DNA from 3 places in the Streptomyces sp. NPDC038707 genome. Region 1 is predicted to be linked to each of the others. Evidence: riboswitches for the same ligand, from Rfam matches in the RefSeq annotation. Region 1 holds a riboswitch; each other region holds the start of a gene.
What was found. Region 1 has a riboswitch for thiamine pyrophosphate ahead of thiC (phosphomethylpyrimidine synthase ThiC). Riboswitches for the same ligand answer to the same signal wherever they lie in the genome.

Region 1 (6,003 bases):
GATGCCAGAGAGGCCTGGCGGAACGCCCTGCTGGAGCGGGGCATCCTGCCCTTCCTCCAGGAGGCCCTGGCCGACTCCGGCCCGGCCGGCGCACACCATCCGGCACCGCCGGCACCGACCGGCCGCATCCCGCACCTGGGCTACGGCCGGCCCGGCTTCAGCAGCCCCGGCGACGGCACGGGACCCGGCCGCCCCAGTTACACCAGCCCCGACTACACCAGCCCCGACTACACGAGCCCGGACTTCGGCGGCCCGGAACACCGGCCCGAATAGCCGGCCGCACACCGGCGCGGCCGGGCCGCGCACAGGAATCCGGCCGCGCACCGCGTCAGTCCGGACGACGCGGTGCGCTCATGGCGGCGGTTCAGTCGGCGATGGGCAGATACACCCGGTTGCCGGCCGCCGCGAACTCCTTCGACTTCTGGGCCATGCCCTCCTCGATCTCGGCCCGGTTGCCACCGTGCTCCCGCCTGATGTCCTGCGAGATCTTCATGCTGCAGAACTTCGGACCGCACATGGAGCAGAAGTGGGCCGTCTTGGCGGGCTCGGCCGGCAGGGTCTCGTCGTGGAACTCCCGCGCCGTTTCGGGGTCCAGGGCGAGGTTGAACTGGTCCTCCCACCGGAACTCGAAGCGGGCGTCGGACAGCGCGTCGTCCCACTCCTGCGCACCGGGATGGCCCTTGGCAAGGTCCGCCGCGTGCGCGGCGATCTTGTAGGTGATGACGCCCGTCTTGACGTCGTCCCGGTTGGGCAGACCCAAGTGCTCCTTGGGCGTGACGTAGCAGAGCATCGCCGTGCCCCACCAGGCGATCATCGCGGCACCGATGCCGGAGGTGATGTGGTCGTACGCCGGCGCGACGTCCGTGGTCAGCGGGCCGAGCGTATAGAACGGAGCTTCATCACAGATCTCCTGCTGAAGGTCGATGTTCTCCTTGATCTTGTGCATCGGGACGTGCCCGGGGCCCTCGATCATCGTCTGTACGTCAAAACGCCTGGCGATCCGGTTGAGTTCCCCGAGCGTCCGCAACTCCGCGAACTGGGCCTCGTCGTTGGCGTCCGCGATCGAACCCGGCCGCAGGCCGTCACCCAGCGAGTACGTGACGTCGTAGGCGGCGAGGATCTCGCACAGCTCCTCGAAGTTCTCGTACAGAAACGACTCTTTGTGGTGCGCCAGGCACCACGCGGCCATGATGGAGCCGCCGCGCGAGACGATGCCGGTCTTGCGGTTGGCCGTGAGCGGGACGTACGCCAGCCGGACACCCGCGTGGACGGTCATGTAGTCCACGCCCTGCTCGGCCTGCTCGATGACCGTGTCCTTGTAGATCTCCCAGGTCAGTTCCTCGGCCTTGCCGTCGACCTTCTCCAGCGCCTGGTAGAGCGGCACCGTGCCGATGGGGACGGGGGAGTTGCGCAGCACCCACTCACGGGTGGTGTGGATGTTGCGGCCGGTGGACAGGTCCATGACCGTGTCGGCACCCCAGCGGGTCGCCCAGGTCATCTTCTCGACCTCCTCCTCGATGGAGGACGTCACCGCCGAGTTCCCGATATTGGCGTTCACCTTCACCAGGAACCGCTTGCCGATGATCATCGGCTCGATCTCCGGGTGATTGATGTTGGCCGGCAGCACGGCCCGCCCCGCCGCGATCTCTTCGCGGACCACCTCGGGCGACACGTTCTCCCGGACGGCCACGAACTCCATCTCCGGGGTGATCTCGCCCCGGCGGGCGTACGCGAGCTGTGTCACCGCCTGACCGGGACGTCCCCGTCGCGGCTGACGCGGGCGTCCGGGGAAGACCGCGTCCAGGTTGCGCAGTCCGCCGCGCGGTGAGGTGTGCTTGATCCCGTCGTCCTCCGGACGGACGGGGCGGCCCGGGTACTCCTCCGTGTCGCCGCGCGCGATGATCCAGTTCTCTCGCAGCGGCGGCAGGCCCCTGCGGACGTCGGTCTCGACAAGTGGATCGGTGTACGGGCCCGATGTGTCGTACAGCGTGACCGACTGCCCGTTGGTGAGGTGCACCTGACGGACCGGCACCCGGAGGTCGGGGCGCGAGCCCTCGACGTACGCCTTGTGCCAGCCGATGGACTTCCCGGCCTCCGTGGACTTCTCGTCCTGAGCGGAGACAGGCGTGCGTGCGTCCTTGTTGGTCATGAGACCTACTCCCTACGCCGGCATTACCCGGTAACAGGTTCGGCGGTCGACGCAGCGGTGTCCGTCGGTCGATGTTTCCCGCGGAACATCGCTCGTTCCACGTGAAACATCGCGTCCACGGAGGTCAGCGCCCTCTCAGCCCGGTGCTCCGAGCTCCCGCGTGTGCAAAGGTGCCTCCACGCTAGCGCCATGTAGGGCGCGGTGAACAGTGGGCCCCCTGCGTTCTTGGGATGATCGGGCGGTGACCAGCATGGAGCAGCACCCCTACCAGCCCCCCGAGCCGCACCGCGCGGCCGGCTCCGAACAGGGCACCGGGCGCGGCCACGAGGCGCCCGGAAGCGGTCAGGAGGCCGCGCCGGAGCACGGTCACGCGCACGGTCACAGCCACAGCCACAGCCACGGCCCGGCGGCTCCCGTCTCCCAGCATCTGCGCAAGGTCATCGCGGCGATCCTGGTCCCGTTCACCGCGGCGGTCCTGGTCGGCCTCGTAGTGCTCTGGCCCGGACAGGCCCCGGCCCACAAGCGCACCGGCGTCGGCTTCGACCGGCAGACGCAGCAGGCCACGGTCACCCGAGTCGTCGAGCTGAGCTGCGCCTCGGCGAACGCCTCCGGTGTCCCCCCGACCGGCGACACCTCCACCGCAGAGGGCAGTTCGGCACAGCAGCGGGCCGACGGCACGTGCAAGAAGGCCACCATCCGGGTCGACACCGGCAAGGACCAGGGCCGTACCTTCACCGAGATCGTGCAGCCGGACCAGTCACGCCAGCTCCACCAGGGCGAGAAGGTCGTGGTCGCCTACGAGCCCGCGGCCCCGAAGAACCTGCAGTACGCGGTGACCGATGTGAACCGGCAGTTCCCCATGATGCTGCTCGCGGGGGTCTTCGCGGTCGCCGTGGTCCTGGTGGGCCGTCTCCGCGGTGTCATGGCGCTGGTCGCGCTGGCCGTCAGCTTCCTGGTGCTGACGCTGTTCATCCTGCCCGCGATCCTCGAGGGTTCGAACCCGCTGCTGGTGGCCGTCGTCGGGTCGAGCGCCATCATGCTGATCGCCCTGTACCTGTGTCACGGCCTGTCGGCCCGTACGTCGGTGGCGGTGCTCGGCACGCTGACATCGCTGGCGCTGATCGGTGTGCTCGGCTCCCTGTTCATCGGCTGGGCCGCGCTGACCGGCAACACGGACGACAACACCGGCCTGATCCACGGCCTGTATCCGTCGATCGACATGAGCGGTCTGCTGCTGGCCGGGGTCATCATCGGTTCGCTCGGTGTCCTGGACGATGTGACGGTGACCCAGACGTCCGCGGTCTGGGAGCTGCACGAGGCGAATCCGTCGATGGGCTGGCGCGGGCTGTACCGGGCGGGCATCCGGATCGGCCGCGACCACATCGCGTCCGTGGTCAACACCCTGGTGCTGGCCTACGCCGGCGCCGCGCTGCCGTTGCTGCTGCTGTTCTCGATCGCGCAGAGCAGCGTCGGTACCGTGGCCAACAGCGAGCTGGTGGCCGAGGAGATCGTGCGCACGCTGGTGGGTTCGATCGGCCTGGTCGCCTCGGTCCCGGTCACCACGGCGCTGGCCGCGCTGGTCGTGTCCGCCGACCGGACCGCCCCGGGCGCCGGGGCGGCCGGGGCTCCCCTCGGGGTCCGCGCCTCGCCGGTGCGCGGCGGCCGGGGCCGGCGCCGGAAGCGGTGAGCGCCGACGGGACCGGCGCCCGTCGCGCAGAAGCGTTCCTGCGCAGCCCCGCCCGGGACCGGCGGAGCACCCCCGTGCCGTGACACCTCAGCCGGCGCTCTGCTCCTCGGCGAGGATGCGGTCCAGCGCCTCGTCCAGATGCGCGTCGAAGTCGGCGAGTGCGCCTTCCTGACCGAGTGGCACCAGCTTGTCCGTGCGGTCGAGGAAGGCCACGAGCGGGGGCGTCGACGAGCGGAAGAGGGCGTGGTCGCCGCCGACCTGAAGACGGATCAGCACCTCGCCCAGCACCTCGGAATCGGCGGGGGAGATGCGCACGTCTCCCTCCCCGCACGGACGGCCGACTCCGTCGACCAGCAGCTCGCGCCCGAAGGCCCAGGTCACGGGGGCGTCGCCGGGCAGATGAAAGGTGAGCCGCACGGCATACGGATCACTGGTCTCGTAGCGCAACTCCACCGGGATGCGGAAGGAGAGCTCCTCGGACACGAGAAAACTCATCATGACTTCTGCCTGTACGGACTCGCGCATTGACTACCCCGTCATATGACGTCGACTGGCCGGGATCGATCCCTCTGACCGTGCTCAAATCTTGCTGAACGTACACGATGAATTACAAGGAGTGAGTTTTCAGATACTGATAGAGAGTGTGAGCGACCCCAGATGGCGCCCCATCTCCGTCTGCAGCCGACGGGCCGCGGGCAGCAGCCGGTCGGCCTGGTCGGCGGGGAGTGAGATGGCCAGGGTGGCCGCGGTGGTGCCGACCGTGATCGGGACCGCCGCGCAGACCGTCCCGACGGCGTACTCCTGGCGTTCCACCGTCGGTGCCATCCGGCGGGTCCGGGCCAGCCGCCGCAGCAGCGCGTCGTCGTCCCGCACGGTGTACGGCGTGACGGGCCGCACCGGGTACCGGGCGAGATGGTCGCGGCGCGCGTCCTCGTCCAGCTGGGCGAGCAGACACTGCCCGATGGCGTGCGCATGGCCGGTCTCGCGGAAGTCCGCCCATTCCTCGACCGCCGGGGCCTGTGGGGAGGCGGAGACGCACATGACCTCGATCTCGCCGTCCCGGTACATCGCGTAGTACACCGGAACACCGATGGAATCGCGCCAGTGCGCGAGAGTGTCCGTCACCATGCTGCGACGTTTCTGCTGGGCTCCACCTCGCGCCAGGCGTTCCGCTGCGTCACCGAGGAAGAACAGCCCCTTGTCCCGGTGCAGGTAGCCCTCGTGCACCAGGGTGCGCAGCAGGTGGTAGGTGGTGGGCAGGGCGAGCCCGGTCTCGCGGGCGAGTTGTTTGGCGGGGGCGCCGTAGGCGTGCGAGGCGACGGTCTCCAGCAGGCGCATGGCGCGCTGGACGGAGCCGATGAGGGTCGCGGTGGACGCGGCGTCGGACCGCGGTGCCGGCCGGCCGGCGAAGGACGGTGGCCCGCAGGCGTCCGCGGCGGAGGGGAGGCCGGGGCCGGCCGCCGTAGGTGCGGAGACCTGGCCGGGGACGAGCGGGGCCGGTGGCCGCTGGAGAGGGGCTGCGCAGGGGCGCGGGGCGACGGCGGGTGCGTGCGGTGCCGCCGGTGCGGTGTCGACGATGGCCAAGGGGTCACTCCCGAAGCGCGAGGGGAGCCCGTGCGAGGGGGAAGGGCACGGGGAGGGGACGCCGCCCACGGAGCCGGAGCCTGTGGGGGGTTCCGGACTTTAACCGTCCGCCACCGCGCCGGAACCGCCCCGGGCCGAAACTTCCCTCCCCCGAGGGAACCGCCCCCGTCACTGCTGACCGGCGGCCGGGTGGCTCACCAACCGCCGCGCGACGAGGAACTGCCCGTGAACTTCCGCACGATGTAGATCAGTCCGCCCACCAGCGCGACGAACACCAGCAGCTTGAAGAGGAGGCCGATCACGAATCCGACCACACTCGCTATCAGGCCGCCGAACACGACCAGGGCGATGACCGGCACCGCGACCCACTTCACCCACCACGGCAGCCCCGCGAAGATCTTTCGCATCGCCTCGTCCTTTGCGTTCTCATGCGTTGTCTGTAGTACGCACTCGATGCTAGGGCCGCGAGGGGTCCGAGCGGGGCCCTCGCATCCCTTGTCCTGCCCTGACCTGTCCCCTAGGGAACGCGGGGGCCGGCTCACGCCTCGGGGGGAGAGAACACGACGAGCACCCTGAGGTCCTC
Region 2 (6,003 bases), on a different contig from region 1:
TGGGAGCTGACCAGCAGGCTCAAGGAGCGCAAGGAGATCAGGGCGCCGCTCGTGCCGCTCGCGGTGGGCGGTGCGGCCATGGTCGTCGCCGGCTATGTGCGCGGCGCGGAGGGCGCGTGGGTGGCCATGGCCCTCACCGCCCTGGCCACCCTGGTCTGGCGCATGACGGAACGTCCGGAGGGCTACCTCAAGGACGTCACGGCCGGTGTCTTCGCCGCGTTCTACGTGCCTTTCCTGGCGACCTTCGTGGCGCTGATGCTCGCCGCCGACGACGGTCCCTGGCGGGTGCTGACCTTCCTGCTGCTGACGGTCGTCAGCGACACCGGTGCCTATGCGGTCGGCTGGCGCTTCGGCAAGCACAAGCTCGCCCCGCGCATCAGCCCGGGCAAGACCCGCGAGGGCCTGCTGGGAGCGGTGCTGTTCGCGATGGTGGCGGGCGCGCTGTGCATGCAGTTCCTGATCGACGGCGGGGCCTGGTGGCAGGGCCTGCTGCTGGGGCTCGCGGTCGCGGCCAGCGCCACGCTGGGCGACCTCGGCGAATCCATGATCAAGCGGGACCTGGGCATCAAGGACATGGGCACCCTGCTCCCCGGTCACGGCGGCATCATGGACCGCCTGGACTCGCTGCTGCCGACGGCTCCGGTGGTGTGGCTGCTGATGGTGGTCTTCGTCGGCTCCGCGTGAGCGGTACGGCTTCCCGGCCCCCGTCCTGTGTCGCAGCAGGGCGGGGGCCGTCGTCGTGGCGGCGAGTCGCAGTGGTGAGTCGCAGCGGTGAGTCGTAGCCGTGAGCCGGGCCGCACCCGGATGCCGCAGCAGGAATCGGCGGTCCGGTGCCGTGCGCGGCAGACTCCTCACAGGGCGGCGGTCGCGCCGCCGCCCGGCGCCGCAGCAGGGAGTGTGCCCGATGCCCCTCGACCCCGCCCCCGCCTCCGCGTCCACCTGCCCGGCCTCCGGCTCAGCGTCCCCCGCCCGCGTCTCCGCCTGCCCGGCCCACGCCTCGGTGTGCCCGGCCTCCGTCTCCGCCTGCCCGGCCTCCGGACCGGCGTCCTCCGCCCGTGTCTCCACGGGCCCGGCCTCCGCCCCCGTTCCTGTTCTCGCGCGCGGGTGCCCCGGGCCCGGGGCCGTCCCGCCGGTGCGGTTCTGGCCTGTGGACGATCTGCCCGCGCTCGATCCCGATCCCTTCCTGGACGAGGTGGCGCGCGAGGAGCCGGTCGCGCGGATCCGGCTGCCGTACGGTGCCGGGTGGGCCTGGCTGGTCACCCGGTACGAAGACGTCCGCTTCGTCACCTCCGACCCGCGCTTCTCCCGGGAACGGGTCGCCCGGCGCGAGGTCACCACCATGCGGCCGGTGCCGGTCGCCTCGCGGACGGCCGGCCTCCAGTACATCGATCCGCCCCGGCACACCCGGCTGCGCCGGGTCGTAGCCCGCGCGTTCACCGGGCGGAGCATGCGGCGGCTGCGTCCGCTCGCCGAGCGCAGGGCCGCCGAACTGCTCGACGGAATGGCCCGCGCCGGAGCCCCGGCCGACCTCATGGAGCATCTGCACAACCCCTTCCCGCTCGCCGTGCTCCGCGACTTCCTCGGTGTGGCCGAGGAGGACCGGCAGGACTGGGCCGCGACCGGGGAGGCCCTGCTGTCGGCGGGCGCCGCGTCCGGGGAGCGGGCCCGCGAGGCCGCGAGGGAGACCCGGGAGCGGATCGCCGGACTGCTCCGGCGCCGCCGCGAGGAACCCCGGGAGGACCTGGCCGGAGTGCTGGCGCGGGCCGCCGCCGAGGGCGAGATCACCGACGAGGAGGCGGTCTCCCTCGCGATCGCCGTCCAGGTCAGCGGCGGCCACGCGGTCCGCAGCAACAGTGGTTCCATGATGTACGCGCTGCTCACCCACCCCGGCCACCTGGACCGGCTGCGCCGCGAGCCGGAGCTGCTGCCCCGGGCGGTGGAGGAGCTGTTCCGCTACGTCCCGCACCGCAACGGCGTCGGCATCCCCCGGATCGCCACCGAGGACGTCGAGGTGGCCGGCCGGCTGATCCGCGCCGGTGACGTGGTCTACAACGCCTACCTGGCCGCCAACCGCGACCCGGGCGTGTTCCCCGACCCCGGCACCCTGGACTTCGACCGGGAGCACCTCGCCCACCTGGCTTTCGGTCACGGCCCCCACCACTGCCTGGCCGCCGTGATGGCCCGCATGGAGGCCGAGGTCATGATCGGCGCCGTCCTGACCCGCTTCCCCGCCCTCCGGCTGGCCGTACCGCCCGGGCAGGTCGAGTTCCAACGGCGGGGCCTGATCCGCGGCCCGAGAACCCTGCCGGTCACCTGGTGAGAGCGGGCTTTCCGGGTCACCCGGTTGGATCTGCGACACTGGTTACGCCATGCCTAAGCCCGGAGAACTCACTTTCGTCGCGCCGCGCGGAGCCAAGAAGCCGCCGCGGCATCTCGCCGACCTCACGCCCGCCGAACGCAAGGACGCGGTGGCCGGGATCGGCGAGAAGCCGTTCCGTGCCAAGCAGCTCTCGCAGCACTACTTCGCGCGGTACGCGCACGACCCGGAGCAGTGGACCGACATCCCCGCCGGTTCGCGCGCCAAGCTCCGGGAAGCGCTGTTCCCGGAGCTGATGACCGTCGTCCGCCATCTGTCCACGGACGAGGGGACCACGCGCAAGACGCTGTGGCGGCTGTTCGACGGCACGCTGGTCGAGTCCGTGCTGATGCGGTACCCGGACCGGGTGACCATGTGCATCAGCTCGCAGGCCGGATGCGGGATGAACTGCCCGTTCTGCGCGACCGGACAGGCCGGGCTGGACCGGAACCTGTCCACCGCGGAGATCGTCCACCAGATCGTCGACGGCATGCGGGCGCTGCGGGACGGGGAAGTGCCCGGCGGGCCCGCGCGGCTGTCCAACATCGTCTTCATGGGGATGGGCGAGCCCCTCGCCAACTACAACCGGGTCGTCGGGGCCATCCGGGCGCTCACTGACCCCGCCCCGGACGGGCTGGGGCTCTCGCAGCGCGGGATCACTGTCTCGACCGTGGGTCTGGTGCCGGCCATCCACCGGTTCGCCGACGAGGGCTTCAAGTGCCGGCTGGCGATCTCCCTGCACGCCCCCGACGACGAGCTGCGCGACACCCTCGTCCCGGTGAACACGCGGTGGAAGGTGCGCGAGGTGCTGGACGCCGGATTCGAGTACACCGAGAAGTCGGGCCGCCGGCTGTCCATCGAGTACGCGCTGATCCGGGACATCAACGACCAGGCCTGGCGCGGCGACCGGCTCGGCCGGCTGCTCAAGGGCAAGCCCGTGCACGTCAACCTCATCCCGCTCAACCCCACCCCGGGGTCGAAGTGGACCGCGTCGCGGCCGGAGGACGAGAAGGCGTTCGTGGAGGCCATCGCCGCCCACGGGGTAGCCGTGACCATCCGGGACACGCGGGGTCAGGAGATCGACGGAGCCTGTGGTCAGCTCGCGGCCACCGAGCGGTAATCTGACCAGGTCCACACATCTTCATATTCCGACAGGGGAGCGCCACAGCGCTGAGAGTGCGGCAACCGGGCCGCAGACCCTCTGAACCTCGCCCAGGTCATTCTGGGTAGGAAGTTCGGTCACCACTCAAGCTGTTGCGCCCTGCCCGGGCCGCCCGCGCGGCGGTCCGGGCAGGGCCGCGTCTCTTCCTGGCCAACCCCCAGGAGGACATCCAGTGCACAACAAGACCCTCGTGGCCGTGGCGGCCGGGCTCGGCCTGCTCGCGCTGTCCGCGTGCGGTGCGTCCGGGTCCGGGTCGTCCGCGGACCCCAAGACCGTCACCCTCGTCAGCCACGACTCGTGGAGCGTCTCCAAGAGCGTCGTCAAGGACTTCGAGAAGCGGTCCGGGTACAAGCTCAGGGTCCTCAAGGACGGCGACGCCGGACAGGCCGTCAACAAGGCGATCCTCACCAAGGACAACCCGCAGGGCGACGTCTTCTTCGGCGTCGACAACACCCTGCTCTCCCGGGCCCTGGACAACGGACTGTTCCAGCCCTACGAGCCGAAGGGCGCCGGCTCCGTCCGGCCGGAGAACCGTGTCGACCAGGACAAGCACCGGGTCACGCCCGTCGACACCGGCGACATCTGCGTCAACTACGACAAGGCCTGGTTCAGCGCGCACAAGCTGACCCCGCCCGAGTCCTTCGCCGACCTCGCCAAGCCGGCGTACAAGAACCTCCTCGTCACCGAGAACGCGGCCACCTCCTCGCCGGGCCTCGGCTTCCTGCTCGGCAGCGCCGCGAAGTTCGGCGACCAGGGCTGGCCGGGCTACTGGAAGAAGCTCGAGGCCAACGGCGTGAAGGTCGTCGACGGCTGGGAGCAGGCCTACTACCAGGAGTTCTCCGGGTCCTCCGAGGGCAGGAAGGCAGGCGGCGACCGGCCGCTGGTGGTCTCGTACGCCTCCTCGCCGCCCGCCGAGGTGATCTACGCCAAGAAGCGGCCCGCCACCGCCCCGACCGGGGTGGCCTACGGCACCTGCTTCCGGCAGACCGAGTACGCCGGGCTGCTGAGCAACGCGAAGAACCCCGAGGGCGGCAAGGCGTTCCTCGACTTCCTGCTCACCCGGGAGTTCCAGCAGGACATGCCGCTGAACATGTTCGTCTACCCGGTCGTGGAGGGAGCCGCCGTACCCGCCGACTTCACCGAGTACGGCCCGGCCGCCAAGGACCCCGAGACCCTGGCCCCCGACAAGATCGCCGCCAACCGCGACCAGTGGGTCTCCTCGTGGACGTCGCTCGTACTGAAGTGACCGCCAAGGCGCGGGACCGGCGCGGGAGCGCGGCTCGGCTCGGGCTGATGGCCCTGCCCGTCGCGTTCTTCGCGCTGTTCTTCGCCTGGCCCGTCGCCGCGATCGTCACCCGCGGGCTGAAGGCGGACGGCACGTGGCACCTCGGGCGGATCGCGGACGTCGTCACCCGCCCGGACATCCGGCACGTGCTGTGGTTCACCACCTGGCAGGCGCTCGCCTCCACCGCGCTGACCCTGCTGCTCGCCCTGCCCGCCGCCTATGTCTTCGCCCGGTACGACTTCCCCGGCAGGGGGGTGCTGCGGGCCGTCGTCACCGTGCCGTTCGTGCTGCCGACCGTCGTCGCCGGCAGCGCCTTCCTGGCCCTGCTCGGACGCGGCGGCCTGCTGGACGAGCTGTGGGGAGTACGGCTCGACACCACGGTGTGGGCGATCCTGCTCGCCCATGTCTTCTTCAACTACGCGGTCGTCGTCCGCACGGTCGGCGGGCTGTGGGCCCAGCTCGACCCCCGGCAGGAGGAGGCCGCCCGGATGCTCGGCGCCTCCCCGCTGACGGCCTGGCGCCGGGTCACCCTGCCGGCGCTCGGTCCCGCCGTGGCCGCCGCCGCCCTGATGGTGTTCCTGTTCACCTTCACCTCCTTCGGCGTGGTCCAGATCCTCGGCGGCCCCACCTTCTCCACCATCGAGGTGGAGATCTACCGGCAGACCTCCGAGGTCTTCGACCTGACCACGGCCGCCGTCCTCACCCTCGTCCAGTTCGCCGCCGTCGGCGCGATCCTCGCCGTGCACGCCTGGACGGTACGGCGGCGGGAGACCGCGCTGCGCCTGGTCGACGCCGCCGTGACCGCGCGCCGGCCACGCGGGGCCGGGCAGTGGGCGCTGCTCGCCGGGGTCCTCGTCACCATCGCCCTGCTCCTGCTGCTGCCGCTCGGCGTCCTCGTCCGCCGCTCCCTGGACGCGCCCGGCCTCGGCTACTACCGGGCGCTGACCGACGCGGACGGCGGTACGTTCCTGGTGGCGCCCGTGCACGCGGTGTGGACCTCGCTCCAGTACGCCGTCGCCGCCACCGCCATCGCCGTCGTGATCGGCGCCCTCGCCGCCGCCGCGCTGGCCCGCCGGGACGCCGGACGGCTGGTCCGGGGCTTCGACGCGCTGCTGATGCTGCCGCTCGGCGTGTCCGCCGTGACCGTCGGCTTCGGCTTCCTGATCGCCCTCGACAAGCCGCCGCTGGACCTGCGCCAGT
Region 3 (6,003 bases), on a different contig from region 1:
CGGCGTAGGTCAGGCCCCGGGGATGCGGCACCCATTCGCCCATGGGGTCGCCGGGCGGGTCGCCGCGCACGGCGAGCATGTTGCGGATCCCGGCGTCCGCGTACTGGCCGATGATGTTGCGCAGTTCGGCGATGGAGTGGTCCACCGCGGTGAGGTGGGCGACCGGGGTGAGCGTCGTGTCGGCGACGATCTGCTGGGTCTCCTTGACCGTGCCCGCGCGGGTGGAACCGCCGGCGCCGTAGGTCACGGAGACGAAGTCGGGGGCGACCGCCTCGACCCGCCGGAGCGCGCTCCACAAGTTCCGCTCGCCCTTGGGGGTCTTCGGCGCGGAGAACTCGAACGAGTACGTCGTCTTGCCGGTGGCGAGCATGTCGCGCACGGTGCGTGCGCGATCAGTCCTGGTGGACGGGGTTCCGAGGGCCATACGGGCAGGTTAGCCAGGGGCGGACGGTCCCCCAACCACGCCTCGGAAATTTGCCCGAATTGTCGGACCGCTGTCCACCCCTTGGACAGATTCCGGAACGGGGACCCGGCGGGTTCCTACGCCTGCCGCAGCCGCTTCGCGAACTCCGCCGCCGCCGCGCCGGGGTCGTCCGCCTCGGTGATCGCGCGGACCACGACCACCCGGCGGGCACCCGCGTCCAGCACCTCGTCCAGGTTGCCCAGGTCGATGCCGCCGATGGCGAACCAGGGGCGGTCGGTGCCGAGGCCCGCCGTGTAGCGGACCAGACCGAGGCCGGGGGCGTGGCGGCCGGGCTTGGTGGGGGTGGGCCAGCAGGGGCCGGTGCAGAAGTAGTCCACGCCGTCCTGGACGGCCGCGGCGGCGGCCTCCCGCTCGGCGTGCGTGGAGCGGCCGATCAGCACCCCGTCGCCGAGGATCGCGCGGGCCGCGGGGACCGGCAGGTCGCCCTGGCCGAGGTGCAGCACACCGGCGCGGGCCGCGTGGGCGATGTCGGCCCGGTCGTTGACCGCGAGCAGCTTGCCGTGCCGGGCGCAGGCGTCGGCGAAGACCTCCAGGTGCTCCAGCTCCTCGGCGGCCTCCATGCCCTTGTCGCGCAGCTGCACGATGTCGACGCCGCCGGCCAGCACCGCGTCCAGGAACTCGGGCAGGTCGCCCTGGCGCTTGCGGGCGTCCGTGCAGAGGTACAGGCGGGCGTCGGCGAGCGCGGCGCGGGCGGTGTCGGACATGCGTGGGTCCCCCCGTGGTCGGTGTCCCTAGGTGGTCTTCGGCGGTGGTGTCCGGGCGCCGTCCCCGGCGGTGGTGTGCGGGCGGAGGGCCCGCACACCACCTCGTGCGGCGGGCCGGCTCAGACGGCGAGCGCCTGGGCGCGGCGCTTCACCTCCGTGCCGCGATTCTCGCTCAGGGCCTGTGCGGGGGTGCCGGGCAGGGTCGGGTCGGGGGTGAAAAGCCACTCGATCATCTCTTCGACCGTGAAGCCGTCGTCCCGCAGCAGCGTCAGGGTCCCTGACAGGCCCTTGACCACCTTGTCCCCGTCGATGAAGGCGGCGGGCACGTGCAGCGCCCGGTTCTCGCCCCGGCGTACGGCGATGAGCTGGCCCTCCTTGACCAGCTGCCTCACGCGCGTCACCTCGACGCCGAGCATCTCGGCGATGTCGGGAAGGGTGAGCCAGGCGGGGACGAGAGCATCGATCTTTGCGTCAATCTCGGTCACAGCACCTAGGGTAGGCGCTCCGCCGGTTCCGCCGCGATGTGTCGTCGGCCGTCCGCGGGTGCGTTGTGGCTGGTCGGGCCGCTTCCCGGGGCCTTTGGGGGCGCTCCCTCAGCCGGCCGTGGCCTCCTTGAGGGGCTTCGCCGGGTCCGCCAGGGCCGCCACGTCCATGATCCGGCCCGCCTCGATCAGCCGGCGGCCCTGGGCCAGGTCGCGGGGGCGGCCCACGGCCAGCAGCGCCACCAGGCGGCCGTCGCACAGCCAGCACACCGTCCAGGACGGTCCCGCCGGGTCGCCGCGCCACACCGTGCGGTCGCCCGCGGTGTGGTGGCCGGCGTACTGCACGAACCGGCCGAACTGCTCCGACCAGAAGTAGGGCACCGGGTCGTAGACCGCCGGAGCCTCGCCGAGGATGTCCGCGGCGACCGTGCGGGCGCCTTGGAGGGCGTTGTCCCAGTGGTGGACCAGGAGCCGTTCGCCGTAGCGGGCCGAGGGGAAGGACGCGCAGTCCCCGACGGCGTACACGTCCGGTACGGAGGTGCGCAGCCGGTCGTCGGCGAGGACCTCGCCGTGCGCGCCCAGCTCGATGCCGGAGCCGGCCAGCCAGGCGGTGGCGGGGCGGGCGCCGATGCCGACGACGACGGCGCCCGCGGGCAGCCGGGTGCCGTCGGCGAGCAGCACCGCGCCGGGTTCGACCCGGTCCACGCGCGCGTGGGTGCGCAGGCCGACGCCCGCGTCGGCGTACCAGCCGGCCATGGGCGCGGCGACCTCGGCGGGCAGGGCGCCGGCCAGCGGGTGGCCGGCGGCCTCCACGACGGTGACCGCGCAGCCCGCCCCGCGGGCGGCGGTGGCGAACTCGGCGCCGATCCAGCCGGCGCCCACCACCACGACGTCGTGCTGCCGGGCGAGGACGGGGCGCAGCCGTGCGGCGTCGTCCAGGGTGCGCAGCAGGTGCACGCCGGGCACGCCCTCGGCGCCGGGCAGGTTGACCGGCGCGGCGCCGGTGGCGAGGACCAGCACGTCGTAGGGGACGACACCGTGCTCGGTGTCCAGTTCGCGCGCGGCGGGCCTGAGGCCGTACACCTCGCAGCCGAGCCGCAGTTCGACGCCGAGGGACTCGAAGTCCACGTCGAAGGCGGAGCCCTCGGCCGTGCCGAGCAGCACCGCCTTCGACAGCGGCGGCCGGTCGTACGGCTGGTGCGGTTCGGCGCCGATGACGGTGACCGGGCCCTTGAAGCCCTGTTCCCGCAGGGCGACCGCGGTCTGCACCCCGGCCATGCCCGCGCCGACGACGACCACGCGCCGCTCCTGTGCCGTGTCCTCGTGCGGTGTCTGCTCGCTCACGCGATCACCATAGACACATGACGGAACGTCAGTCAGCGGGCGTGCTCGGTGACCTGTTCCACAACGCTGGTGCCGGAGCCCGGCGCGGACTCCCACTCCCAGGTCTCCGCCAGCCGCAGCCGGCCGTCCGCCAGCTCCTCGACCGTGGACACACAGTGCCCGGAGGCGGTCGTCCCGTCGGTCCTGAGCTGCACGTACCGGAAGTCCAGCCGGTCCCCCGCGCGGGTGCCGACCAGATGGCCGCGTACGACGTCACCGCCCGCGTACTCGGCCCAGACGGCGCCGTCCCGCTCGTGGTAGGCGAACCGGGTGCTGGTGCCCACCTGCCCCGGGGCCTGGTCCGACACAGGGGCGAAGAAGAGTCCGTCGAGCGAACGGGCCATGGAACGGGGCTCCCTTACGGGTGAGGAGGGCGGCGGGCTAGGGTGGCCACCGTACAAGCACTCGCGGGAGCCCGGACGACCGGGCTGAGAGGGAGGCTCGCGGCCTCCGACCGTACGAACCTGATCCGGGTCATGCCGGCGAAGGGAGGGGCTCACCGCCCATGTCGTCACGTACGTCCGACGTCCTCGTCATCGGGGGCGGAATCATCGGCCTGGTCACGGCCTGGCGCGCGGCACAGCGCGGGCTGGCCACGGCCGTCGTGGACCCCGAGCCCGGGGGCGGCGCCGCGCAGGTGGCGGCCGGGATGCTGGCCGCGGTCACCGAGCTGCACTACGGCGAGGAGACCCTGCTCGGCCTGAACCTGGCGTCCGCGCGCCGCTATCCCGCGTTCGCGGCCGAGCTGACCGAGCTGACCGGCCATGACCTCGGCTACCGCCGCTGCGGCACCCTCGCCGTCGCGCTGGACGCCGACGACCGCGCCCACCTGCGCGACCTGCACGCCCTCCAGCAGCGCTGCGGCCTGGAGGCGGAGTGGCTGACCGGGCGGGAGTGCCGGCGCCTGGAGCCGATGCTGGCGCCGGGGGTGCGCGGCGGGCTGCGGGTCGACGGTGACCACCAGATCGACCCGCGACGGCTGGCGGCGGCCCTGGTCGTCGCCTGCGAGCGGTCCGGGGTGGTGTTCCACCGGGTCCGGGCCGAGCGCCTGGACGTGGCCGGGGACCGGGCCACCGGTTGCACCACGGCCGACGGGACGGCGCTGCGCGCGGAGCGGGTGGTGCTCGCCGCGGGCAGCCTGAGCGGGCGGCTCGCGGGCGTGCCGCGGGAGGTGCTGCCTCCGGTGCGGCCGGTCAAGGGGCAGGTGCTGCGGCTGACCGTGCCGCCCCGGTACGCGCCGTTCCTCAGCCGGACCGTACGGGCCGTGGTGCGCGGCGGCCCGCTGTACCTGGTGCCCCGGGAGAACGGGGAACTGGTCGTCGGCGCCACCAGCGAGGAGCTGGGCTGGGACACCACGGTCACCGCCGGGGGCGTGTACGAGCTGCTGCGCGACGCCCATGAGCTGGTGCCCGGCATCACCGAACTGCCGCTCACCGAGACCCGGGCCGGACTGCGCCCCGGCTCCCCCGACAACGCGCCGCTGCTCGGCCCGTCCGCCCTGGCCGGACTGCTGCTGGCCACCGGGCACTACCGCAACGGGGTGCTGCTGACGCCGGTCACCGGGGACGCGCTGGCGCACGCCCTGGTCACCGGTGACCTTCCCGAAGAGGCGCGTCCGTTCACTCCCCGGCGCTTCGGTGCCGCACCCATGGAACAGCTGGAGCAGCCCGTATGAGCATCTCCGTCACCATCTCCGTCAACGGCGAACCCCGCCGTGTCGCCCCGGGCACCGCGCTGGACGCGCTGGTGCGCACCCTCACGGCGGCGCCGCGCGGGGTGGCCGCCGCCGTCAACGAGACCGTCGTCCCGCGCACGCAGTGGGCGACGACCGCGCTCGCCGAGGGCGACCGCGTCGAAGTCCTCACCGCCGTACAGGGAGGCTGAGCCATGGCCGACGATCCCCTGGTCCTCGGAGACCTCACCTTCTCCTCCCGGCTGATCATGGGCACGGGCGGGGCGCCCAGCCTGGAGGTGCTGGAGCGGGCGCTGGTCGCCTCCGGCACGGAGCTGACGACGGTCGCGATGCGCCGGGTGGACCCCTCGGTGCACGGTTCGGTGCTGTCGGTGCTGGAGAAGCTCGGCATCCGGGTGCTGCCGAACACGGCCGGCTGTTTCACCGCCGGCGAGGCCGTGCTGACCGCGCGGCTGGCCCGGGAGGCGCTGGGCACCGACCTGGTCAAGCTGGAGGTCATCGCCGACGAGCGGACCCTGCTGCCGGACCCGGTGGAGACGCTGGAGGCGGCGGAGACGCTGGTCGACGACGGGTTCACGGTGCTGCCGTACACCAACGACGACCCGGTACTGGCGCGCCGGCTGGAGGACGTGGGGTGCGCCGCCGTCATGCCGCTCGGCTCGCCGATCGGGTCGGGGCTCGGGATCCGCAACCCGCACAACTTCCAGCTGATCGTGGAGCACGCGCGCGTGCCGGTGATCCTGGACGCGGGGGCCGGTACGGCGTCCGACGTGGCGCTGGCGATGGAGCTGGGGTGCGCCGGGGTGATGCTGGCGTCGGCGGTGACCCGGGCGCAGGAGCCGGAGCTGATGGCGGCGGCGATGCGGCACGCGGTGGAGGGCGGCCGGCTGGCCCGGCTGGCGGGCCGGATCCCGCGCAGGTACCTCGCCGAGGCGTCGTCCCCTACGGAGGGCCTGGCCCGGCTGGATCCGGAGCGGCCGGCGTTCTAGTACCCCGCCCTAGTCCCCCGCCGGGGGCGGGGCCGCGCGTGTGCCGCGTCACAGGTCGGCTTCAGTACCGGTGCCGGCCGCGACGGGCGGGCGGGGCCGGCGGCCGGTCCTCGTAGACTCGCCTGCGTGGATACGACCCTTCAGGACCCCCTCGTCGGGCAGGTGCTCGACGGCCGGTACCGCGTCGACGCGCGGATCGCGGCGGGCGGGATGGCCACGGTCTACCGGGCCCTGGACACCCGCCTGGACCGCGTGCTCGCGCTGAAGG

Region 2: linked by a shared signal. The riboswitch ahead of AB0E62_RS17500 (thiamine ABC transporter substrate-binding protein) and the one ahead of thiC (phosphomethylpyrimidine synthase ThiC) in region 1 are both predicted to bind thiamine pyrophosphate.
Region 3: linked by a shared signal. The riboswitch ahead of thiO (glycine oxidase ThiO) and the one ahead of thiC (phosphomethylpyrimidine synthase ThiC) in region 1 are both predicted to bind thiamine pyrophosphate.

The regions. Positions count from the first base shown of each region.
Region 1 covers NZ_JBEZUP010000002.1:168,360-174,362, forward strand. Annotated here, with positions in the region: gene AB0E62_RS03370 (hypothetical protein) at 1-273, shown strand, start outside; gene thiC (phosphomethylpyrimidine synthase ThiC) at 365-2,149, opposite strand; TPP riboswitch at 2,142-2,319, opposite strand; gene AB0E62_RS03380 (YibE/F family protein) at 2,391-3,836, shown strand; gene AB0E62_RS03385 (SsgA family sporulation/cell division regulator) at 3,924-4,361, opposite strand; gene AB0E62_RS03390 (IclR family transcriptional regulator C-terminal domain-containing protein) at 4,461-5,414, opposite strand; gene AB0E62_RS03395 (DUF5326 family protein) at 5,615-5,827, opposite strand; gene AB0E62_RS03400 (cupin domain-containing protein) at 5,959-6,003, opposite strand, start outside.
Region 2 covers NZ_JBEZUP010000011.1:117,424-123,426, reverse strand. Annotated here, with positions in the region: gene AB0E62_RS17515 (phosphatidate cytidylyltransferase) at 1-684, shown strand, start outside; gene AB0E62_RS17510 (cytochrome P450) at 1,148-2,320, shown strand; gene rlmN (23S rRNA (adenine(2503)-C(2))-methyltransferase RlmN) at 2,370-3,476, shown strand; TPP riboswitch at 3,500-3,607, shown strand; gene AB0E62_RS17500 (thiamine ABC transporter substrate-binding protein) at 3,691-4,764, shown strand; gene AB0E62_RS17495 (iron ABC transporter permease) at 4,812-6,003, shown strand, end outside.
Region 3 covers NZ_JBEZUP010000006.1:130,677-136,679, reverse strand. Annotated here, with positions in the region: gene metF (methylenetetrahydrofolate reductase [NAD(P)H]) at 1-424, opposite strand, end outside; gene thiE (thiamine phosphate synthase) at 541-1,188, opposite strand; gene AB0E62_RS11100 (Rv2175c family DNA-binding protein) at 1,308-1,673, opposite strand; gene AB0E62_RS11095 (FAD-dependent oxidoreductase) at 1,782-3,014, opposite strand; gene AB0E62_RS11090 (hypothetical protein) at 3,047-3,397, opposite strand; TPP riboswitch at 3,451-3,561, shown strand; gene thiO (glycine oxidase ThiO) at 3,559-4,728, shown strand; gene thiS (sulfur carrier protein ThiS) at 4,725-4,937, shown strand; gene AB0E62_RS11075 (thiazole synthase) at 4,941-5,735, shown strand; gene pknB (Stk1 family PASTA domain-containing Ser/Thr kinase) at 5,862-6,003, shown strand, end outside.